DNA from 2 places in the Aeromonas rivuli genome. Region 1 is predicted to be linked to the other one. Evidence: predicted binding sites of a transcription regulator. Region 1 holds the regulator's gene; the other holds the start of a gene.
The links. The regulator LexA, encoded in region 1, represses DNA repair genes until DNA is damaged. The targets are predictions, from matches to a motif close to ANCTGTNTNNNNANACAGNT.
Positions count from the first base shown of each region.

Region 2: the regulator LexA is predicted to act here: its motif matches at 1,643-1,662, upstream of dinB (DNA polymerase IV).

Region 1 is NZ_CP079742.1:4,191,098-4,195,522, forward strand. Features, by position in the region: gene ctaD (cytochrome c oxidase subunit I) at 1-322, opposite strand, end outside; gene coxB (cytochrome c oxidase subunit II) at 334-1,473, opposite strand; gene lexA (transcriptional repressor LexA) at 1,644-2,273, opposite strand; gene plsB (glycerol-3-phosphate 1-O-acyltransferase PlsB) at 2,477-4,425, shown strand, end outside.
Region 2 is NZ_CP079742.1:3,267,544-3,271,968, reverse strand. Features, by position in the region: gene KYK33_RS15010 (FAD:protein FMN transferase) at 1-996, shown strand, start outside; gene nqrM ((Na+)-NQR maturation NqrM) at 1,006-1,230, shown strand; gene KYK33_RS15000 (hypothetical protein) at 1,301-1,525, opposite strand; gene dinB (DNA polymerase IV) at 1,665-2,723, shown strand; gene KYK33_RS14990 (methyl-accepting chemotaxis protein) at 2,786-4,425, shown strand, end outside.

The DNA of each region.
Region 1 (4,425 bases):
TGTCTGGTGCCCCAATCATCATGGGGATCATCCAGTTGGCCAATCCGGTGAACGCGGGCATGACGGCGCCAAATACCATCACCAGACCGTGAACCGTGGTCATCTGGTTGAAAAAGGCGGGCTCAACCAGTTGCAATCCCGGCTGGAACAGCTCGGCCCGGATCACCATGGCCATGGCTCCCCCGGTCAAAAACATGGCGAAACTAAACCAGAGATAGAGGGTTCCAATGTCCTTGTGGTTGGTGGTCAGCAACCAACGCAGCAAGCCTCTGGGCTTATGGCCATGTTCTGCCTGATGATCGACATCCGTGACGACACTCATCTTGCTCTCTCCTACCTGGTTTTTCCCTTGAGGAAGGCATCTACATCCTTGGCCTGCACTTCATCGCCCTTGTTATTACCCCAGGCATTGCGCTCATAGGTGATCACGGCTGACAGCTCCTGCAGGCTTAGCTGATTGGCGAAGGCCTGCATGGCCGTCCCTGGTTTGCCGTGCAACACCCGCTCCAGGTGATCCGCCTTGGGGCCCATCGCAATGGGGCTGCCTTTGAGAGCGGGGAAAGCACCAGGCACCCCTGCTCCATTCGCCATATGGCAGGCGGCGCAGTGGCCCAGATAGATCTTCTCGCCAAGTTTCATCAATTCGTCCCGACTCATGGTCATGGCCAGCAGTTTCTGCTCCTGCTCCTTGGCCGCCAGCTGCTCGGTTCGGGTCTTGCTCAACCACTGATTAAACTCGTCCTCAGGCTTGGCGATAACCACTATGGGCATGAAACCATGCCCCTTGCCGCACAACTCGGCACATTGGCCGCGATAGATACCGGGTTGATCGATACGGGTCCATGCCTCGTTGATGAAGCCTGGGTTGGCATCCTTCTTCACCGCGAAAGCGGGCACCCACCAGGAGTGGATCACATCTTGGGAGGTGATGAGAAAACGTACCTTCTTGCCAGTGGGCAGCACCAAGGGGCGATCCACCTCAAGCAGGTAGTTCTCTCCTTTGTTGCGCTTGTTATCGATCTGCGCCTGAGGCGTCGCCAGCAGGCTGTAGTATTCGACGCCATCATCGAAGTAGCGGTAATGCCACTTCCACTGCGACCCCGTTATCTGCACAGTCAGGTCGGCATCGGTTGTATCTTCCATGGCGATCAGGGTACGAGTGGCCGGAATGGCCATGCCAATGAGGATGAGGAAAGGGATCAGGGTCCAGAGGATCTCGACTCTGGTACTCTCGTGGAAATGGGCGGCTTTCGCTCCCTTATCCTGCCGATGGTGCCAGATGGCCCAGAACATGACCCCGAACACCACCAGACCTATCAAGGCGCAGATGATGAGAATGGTCATGTGCAAGTCATAAACGTTACGACTGACCGCGCTGACACCCTCCGTCATGTTGAAGCGCATACCATTGCCGAGCGCAACACCGCTCCAGGCACACAGGAATATTGAGAGAGTAATCAGGACTCTTTTCACTCTGCCCCCATTTTTAGCGCTGCCCTGTCGGGCATTTCTTCCCTGAGATTGGTCTTTGGTGCCAATCGACAGGTTAAGTAAAGCAGCAAATGAGAATGTGTGAAAAAAGTGTTAAAAAAGAATTTGAAAAAACAGGCGGGAATAACAAGGCCCCTCAACGGGGCCCGGGGTTACATCCAGTCAGCGTTGCGGATCACGCCAACCGCCAACCCCTCGATGGTGAGATGCTGACTCGCCAGATCGACGGCGATGGGTTGTAACTCTTCGTTTTCGGGTAGCAGCCACACTTGGCTACCTTTACGCTGGAAGCGTTTGACGGTCACATCCTCATCGAGGCGCGCCACCACGACTTGACCGTTGCGAACCTCTTGGGTCTTGTGTACCGCGAGCAGATCACCATCCATGATACCGATGTTCTTCATACTCATGCCCTGCACGCGCAGCAGGAAGTCGGCTCTCGGGTGAAACAGAGCGGGATCGACTTTATAGTGGCTCTCGATATGTTCCTGGGCCAGGATGGGCTCGCCGGCCGCGACCTTGCCGATGAGCGGTAAACCCTGATCTTCGTTCGCTGCCGCCTCGACATCGTCGAGCAAGAGCCGAATGCCACGGGAAGTGCCTGGTAGTATCTCTATGGCCCCTTTCTTGGCCAGGGCTTTTAGATGTTCTTCAGCAGCATTGGCCGACTTGAAGCCGAGTTTCTGGGCGATCTCGGCGCGCGTCGGCGGCATACCGGTCTCGCTCATGTTGGCCTTGATGAGATCCAGCACCTGAGCCTGGCGGGGAGTAAGGGGTTTCATAAGATTGGCACCTGTTTTTTTATACAGCACACTGGCAGTATATACAGTGTGTTGACCAAGGCAAGGTTCGACTGACAATTGTCGCGCTCTGAGCTCAAATAACCCGGATCCCGTCCCCTAACGCGGACTCATCGTACCTCTCGGCGACAAGCACGGCATGATTTGCTATGCTCACGCCGCCTTTTTTTGGAGAGCAGACGCATATGTCCCTTGGGCAGAGAATTTCCAGAGCCATACTGCAGTGGCCAGTCAGTGGCTTGGTCAATCACAAGAGCCTGCCGGAAAATCCCATCGCAGAGCTCGACCTGGACCCGGCCAGACCCATAGTCTATGCCCTGAAAACCAGTTCAATCACCGATCTGCTGACCCTTCAGCAGTGCTGTGAAGATCTCGACCTGCCAGGCCCTTTCACCCCCCTGACACTGGGAGGAGAAACCGTACCTCGCTACGTCTGCCTCGACCGGCCACCCCCCCTGTTTGGTGCTCGCAGCAAGCCACTCCCCTTCCTGCAAGAGTTTCAGCAGTTACTGGATCTGCATAAGCGTGATGCCGGGCTGGACGTACAGATAGTGCCCATCACTCTGTTCTGGGGCCGCGCCCCAGGCCGTGAGGGAGAGGAAGCCTCCGGCTGGAACATCATCAGTAGCCTGGCCCCCAACCGGCTCAAGAAGGCGCTGATCGTGATCCTCAAGGGCCGGGAAAACCTGGTGCGCTTCTCGCCGCCGCTCTCCCTGCGCCAGATGGCTGACAAACATGGCACAGATCAGGCCATCGCCCACAAGCTGGCGCGGGTGGCTCGCATCCACTTCAGCCGCCAGCAGCTGGCCGCGACCGGCCCCAAGCTGCCTAATCGCACCCTGCTATTCAGGCAGCTTCTGGACTCCGGGGTGATTCAGCAGGCCATAGAGGAAGAGGCTGAGCGCGATAATATCAGCCTCGACAAGGCCCAGAAGCGTGCCCATGACTACATGGATGAGATCGCGTCTGACTTCTCCTATCGGCTGATCCGGCTGGGGGAGAGCTTCCTCGGCTGGCTCTGGAACAAACTCTACCGCGGCCTCTCGGTCAATGGCGCCGAAAAGGTGCGGCAACTGGCCCAGGAGGGCCACGAGATCGTCTATGTGCCCTGCCATCGCAGCCACATGGACTATCTGCTGCTCTCCTACGTCATCTACCACCAGGGCATGGTGCCGCCTCATATCGCCGCGGGCATCAACCTCAACTTCTGGCCGGCCGGTCCCCTGTTCCGCCGTGGCGGTGCTTTCTTCATTCGCCGCACCTTCAAGGGCAACCCCCTCTACAGCACTGTGTTCCGTGAATACCTCAACCTGCTGTTTGCCAAGGGTTATTCGGTGGAGTTCTTCACCGAGGGCGGACGTTCGCGCACCGGTCGCCTGCTCCCCCCCAAGACCGGTATGCTGGCCATGACGCTGCAGGCCATGATGCGTGGCCTGGACAGGCCGGTGACCCTGGTTCCCGTCTATCTGGGCTACGAACACGTGATGGAGGTCAACACCTACCACAACGAGCTCAAGGGCAGTCGCAAGGAGAAGGAGAGCTTCCTGCAAGTGCTGGGCATACTGCGCAAGTTGCGCAACTACGGCCGCGGCTTCGTCAACTTCGGTGAGCCGCTGACCCTCAATGGTTATCTCAACGAGCATGTGCCCGAATGGAGGGCTGATATTGGTCGGGACGAACGCCCGGACTGGATGGCGCCCACCGTCACCCGGCTGGCCGAGCTGCTGATGACCCGCATCAATGACGCCGCCGCCGTCAACGGCCTGACCCTGAGCGCCCTGGCACTGCTGGCCGCCGAGCGTCATGCCCTGACCCGCGACGAGTTGCAGGCCCAGCTCAATACCTATCTGGATTTGCTCAAACAGGTACCCTACAGCGAGCACAACACCTTGCCGGAAGCGGGTGCCAAGGATCTGCTGGATCAGGCCATGGAGCTCAACAAGTTTCAGGTCAGCGAAGACAAGCTGGGGCAGATCATCAGCCTGGACCGCTATCAGGCGATCCTGCTGACCTACTACCGCAACAATATCTTGCACCTGTTTGCCCTGCCCTCACTGGTGGCGGCGTTGATCGAGCGTTGCGAGGGGATCTCTCGCAACGAGATAGTGGCTCGCTGCATCGACATCTATCCCCT
Region 2 (4,425 bases), 920 kb from region 1:
TTGGCAGGGTGTGGCCAGGAGAATGTCAAAACTCATCCGGAGATGCAGATCACCGGCAGCACCATGGGTACTTATTACTCCATCAAGGTGGCCGATGACGCCATCTTGGACAAAGCCAAGTTCCAGGCCGATATCGACCAGCTGCTCGAGCTGGTGAACGATCAGATGTCCACCTACAGGCCGGAGTCGGAACTGTCCCGGTTCAATCAGGCCCGTAACGCGACGCCGGTTGTGGTCTCTCGCGATACCGCCCGTGTGGTGACCGAGTCCCTGCATCTGGGCCGCGAGACCCGCGGCGCCCTGGATGTGACGGTGGGCCCTCTGGTCAATCTGTGGGGCTTTGGCCCGGATGCAAAGCTGACCAAGGTGCCATCCGATGAGCTGATCAGCCAGACTCGCCAGAAGACGGGGCTGGGCAATCTGCACGTGATCACCTCGGCCGATGCCGATACCCTGCAGAAGGACATTCCGGATCTCTATGTGGATCTCTCCTCCATCGCCAAAGGCTTTGGGGTCGACAAGGTCGCCGAGTATCTGGAAGCCAAGGGGTCGCGCAATTATCTGGTCGAGATCGGCGGCGAGCTGCGCATCAATGGCGTCAACGGCAAGGGTCACCCCTGGCGCGTCGCCATCGAGAAGCCAACCGTCAATCTGGGCTCGGTGCAGGAAGTGATCCAGGTCGGTGACAACGGGGTTGCCACCTCGGGGGATTATCGTAACTATTACGAACTGGATGGGCAGCGTTTCTCCCACACCATCGATCCCGCCACCGGCAAACCCATTCATCATCGACTGGTCTCGGTGACAGTGGTGCACCCCTCCTGCATGACGGCGGATGGGCTGGCCACGGCGTTGACGGTGATGGGCCCCGAGAAGGGGATGGCCTATGCGACCGAAAAAGGCTTGGCCATCTTCATGGTGACCAAGACGGATGAAGGGTTTGAGGAGCGTTACTCTCCCGCTTTCGAACCATTCCTGACCCGTGATGCTAAGTAAGGAATCAATATGCAGATTTTTCTGATCACCTTCGCGGTGTTTCTGTTGGTGGTGGCCGGTATGGCCATCGGTTACATCTTCCAGAAGAAGAGCATCTCGGGATCCTGTGGTGGTTTGGGCACTGTAGGTATCGAGAAGGCGTGCGACTGCCCTGATCCCTGTGACAATCGCAAGAAGAAGATGGCCAAGGAAGAGGCCCGCCGCAAGATGCTCGAAGAGCACAGGATCATCTGATTGCAAAAAGGCCATCTTCGGATGGCCTTTTTTATCTTGAGTCTGGCCAGGCAGACCGCCCCTGGCATTGCTAGTAGTCGTATTGGCGGCACTGTTTCTCGCTGTACTCCTGCTGCCAGCGGGCAAGTTCCTCGTGAGTGCCCAGGGTGTCGCCCTTGGCGATAACCTGCTTGAGCGTGGCTATCCTGTCGTGCAGCCAGCGGCACTCGGCGGTGGGATGCTGTTTGGCACTCCCCAGCATAGGCCAGAGCAGCAGCCCCAGAACCAGCCCCCGATATCCCCATCCTCTCTCCATATTGCCCCCTGATATGTCATCTATCGAGTCTTGTAGACTAGTCGAAAAAGTGGCCGAAAGATGCCGAATGACACCTATCTGGTCTAGGTCCCGGCGCTGGGGTAAGATGTTGGCATCAACTGTTTATTTGTACAGTGTCATGCGCAAGATCATTCACATCGATATGGATTGCTTCTTCGCCGCCGTCGAGATGCGCGAGAACCCGGCCCTGCGTGAGGTGCCGCTGGCCATCGGCGGTGCGGCGGACAGGCGCGGGGTCATCTCCACCTGCAACTATGTGGCACGCCGCTTTGGGGTGCGCTCCGCCATGCCGACCGCCCTGGCGCGCAAGCTCTGTCCCCCGCTGGTGCTGCTGCCGGGGCGGATGGCGCTCTACAAGGAGACCTCGACCCGGATCCAGGCCATCTTTGCCCGCTACACCGAGCTGGTTGAACCGCTCTCTCTGGATGAAGCCTATCTGGATGTCACCGACAGCCCCCATTGCGGCGGCAGTGCCACCCTGATGGCCGAGCAGATCCGCGCCGCCATCCAGAGTGAGCTGGGGCTGACCGCCTCGGCCGGGGTGGCGCCCAACAAGTTCCTGGCCAAGCTGGCGTGCGAGCGGCGCAAACCCGATGGTCTCTTCGTGATCGCCCCCCAGGAGGTGGACGATTTCGTGCGCCTGTTGCCCCTTGGCAAGATCCCGGGGATAGGGCGCAAGACGGCGGAGCGGCTTGAACTACAGGGGCTCTATCTGTGCGAAGATGCACGTCAACTGCCAAAAGAGGAGCTCAAGGGGCGATTTGGCAAGCTGGGTGTGATGCTGGCCGATCGCATCTGGGGACGCGACGACAGCCTGGTTCAGGCGAGCCGGGTGCGCAAGAGCATAGGGGTGGAAACTACCCTGGATGCCGATGTCTATGACGAGGCGGCTTGCTGGGCCGTGCTGACCCGGCTCATTCCCGAGCTGGAGCTGCGCTTTGGCCAGCGCTGTCCGCGGGACCAGATCATGGGGCAGGGGATCAAGCTCAAGTTTGCCGATTTCCAGCAGACCACCGTCTACCGCAGTCATGGAGGCTATTCGGCCCCTCTGTTCCATGATCTGCTCCATGAGGGGTTGGTGCGAGCGGAAGGAAAACCCATACGACTCCTTGGCTTGGTGGTGGGCCTGCCAAAGGAGGGGGAAGTGAATCAACTTAGTCTGGATCTCGACCGTTGAGGTTAAGTTTTTGTTATTGTCACCGATAACCTGTAGACGACTGCATTAAAAGGATGTTTCGCATGTTTTCTCTCTCAGTACAGGGGCGTATTACCCTGATTGCGGGTTGCTCCCTGCTGCTCTGTGCCGCCACGCTAGTGGTCTCCTCTCTCTACAACGCGTCCCGCATGCAAGGTGAGGTGATGACCTCCACCACGGCGGAGGCCGAACTGGCCGCGACCCGCTGGATGCAGGCCATGGGCTCGGAGCAGTCGGCCCGGATCACCAGCTATCTGGATGAAGCCTATTTCCGGGCCACCCTGCTGGCCCAGAGCCTGCTGTTCCAGCGCCAGAATGCCAGCGACAACTTCATCCACTCCGAGGCGCTGCGCGGGGCCGTCAACCAGCAACTGCACAATGCGGTCATGCACTCTCCGAACCTGCTTGGTGCCTATGCCATTTTTGAGCCCGATCAGCTCGATGGTGAGGATGCCAACTACCAGGGCTCCACGGATCTTGGCTCCAATGACAAGGGGCGCTTCTCCAGCTATTGGGCCCACGTAGGGGATAAGGTGAGTCTGGAGGTGATGAACGAAGCCACCCTGAATGATGCCAGTCCCGATGAGTCTGGCACCCCCAAGAATGAGTGGTATCGCTGCAGCCTGCGTGACAAGGCTCTCTGTCTGCTCGAGCCCTATCTCGACGAGGTGGGTAGCGAGGAGGTGTTGATGACCTCGGTCACCACGCCGCTGCTCGAAGAGGGCAAGCTGCTCGGCATGGTGGGCATGGATATCTCCTTGGCCAAGCTGCAAGCGCTGGTGGCCGAGATGGATCAGACCCTCTATCAGGGCCAGGGGCGGATACTGCTGCTCAGCCATGGCGGGCGGGTCGCCGGTGCTGCCGGTTTTGACATCATCCCCGGCAAGGCCCCCGGTGCACAGTTCCAGGGGCTGATGACCATGCTCACCGGCTGGCTCAGTGCGGGCCAGCCGCTCACTCAGTGGAGCCAGGATGGCAGCAGCCTGCAGAGCTTCATGCCGGTGACCATGCGGGGCAGCGAGCAGCGCTGGGGCATCTATATCGATTTGCCACGGGCTGTGGTGCTGGCGTCGGCCAGCGAGCTGCAACGCGAGCTGACGAGCCAGGCAACACGCAGCATCTGGTCCCAACTTGGGGTCGGCAGCCTGATCACCCTGGCGGCCCTGCTGTTTATCTGGTGGATGGCCCATCACATAGTGGCGCCCATTCGCGCCGTGGTGGCTCGTCTCAATGACATCGCCTCCGGGGAGGGGGATCTCACTCAGCGTATCGACATCCAGCGCAGCGACGAGATTGGCGAACTGGCCGATGGCTTCAACCGCTTCCTCAACAAGTTGCAGCTCACCATGGGCGACATCATCACCACAGTCGGCGGCACTCGGGCCAGCGCCACTCAGGCCGCAGTGGTGGCCGACAGTACCAGCGAGGGGATGCAGGCCCAGTATCAGGAAGTGGATCTGGTGGCGACCGCGTTCGAGGAGCTCAGCGCCACTGCGCTGCAGGTCTCGGGCCATGCCAAGGCGGCGGTTGCGGCGGCCGATGAAGCGGACAGTGCGGCCCTGGAGGGCAAGTTTGTGGTGGCCGATACCCAGGTCGCCATGGCCAGGCTGATGACTGTCATCAGTGAGGCCAAGCCTGAGGTGGAGCGCCTGTCAGCCAACAGCGAGAACATCAACGACATACT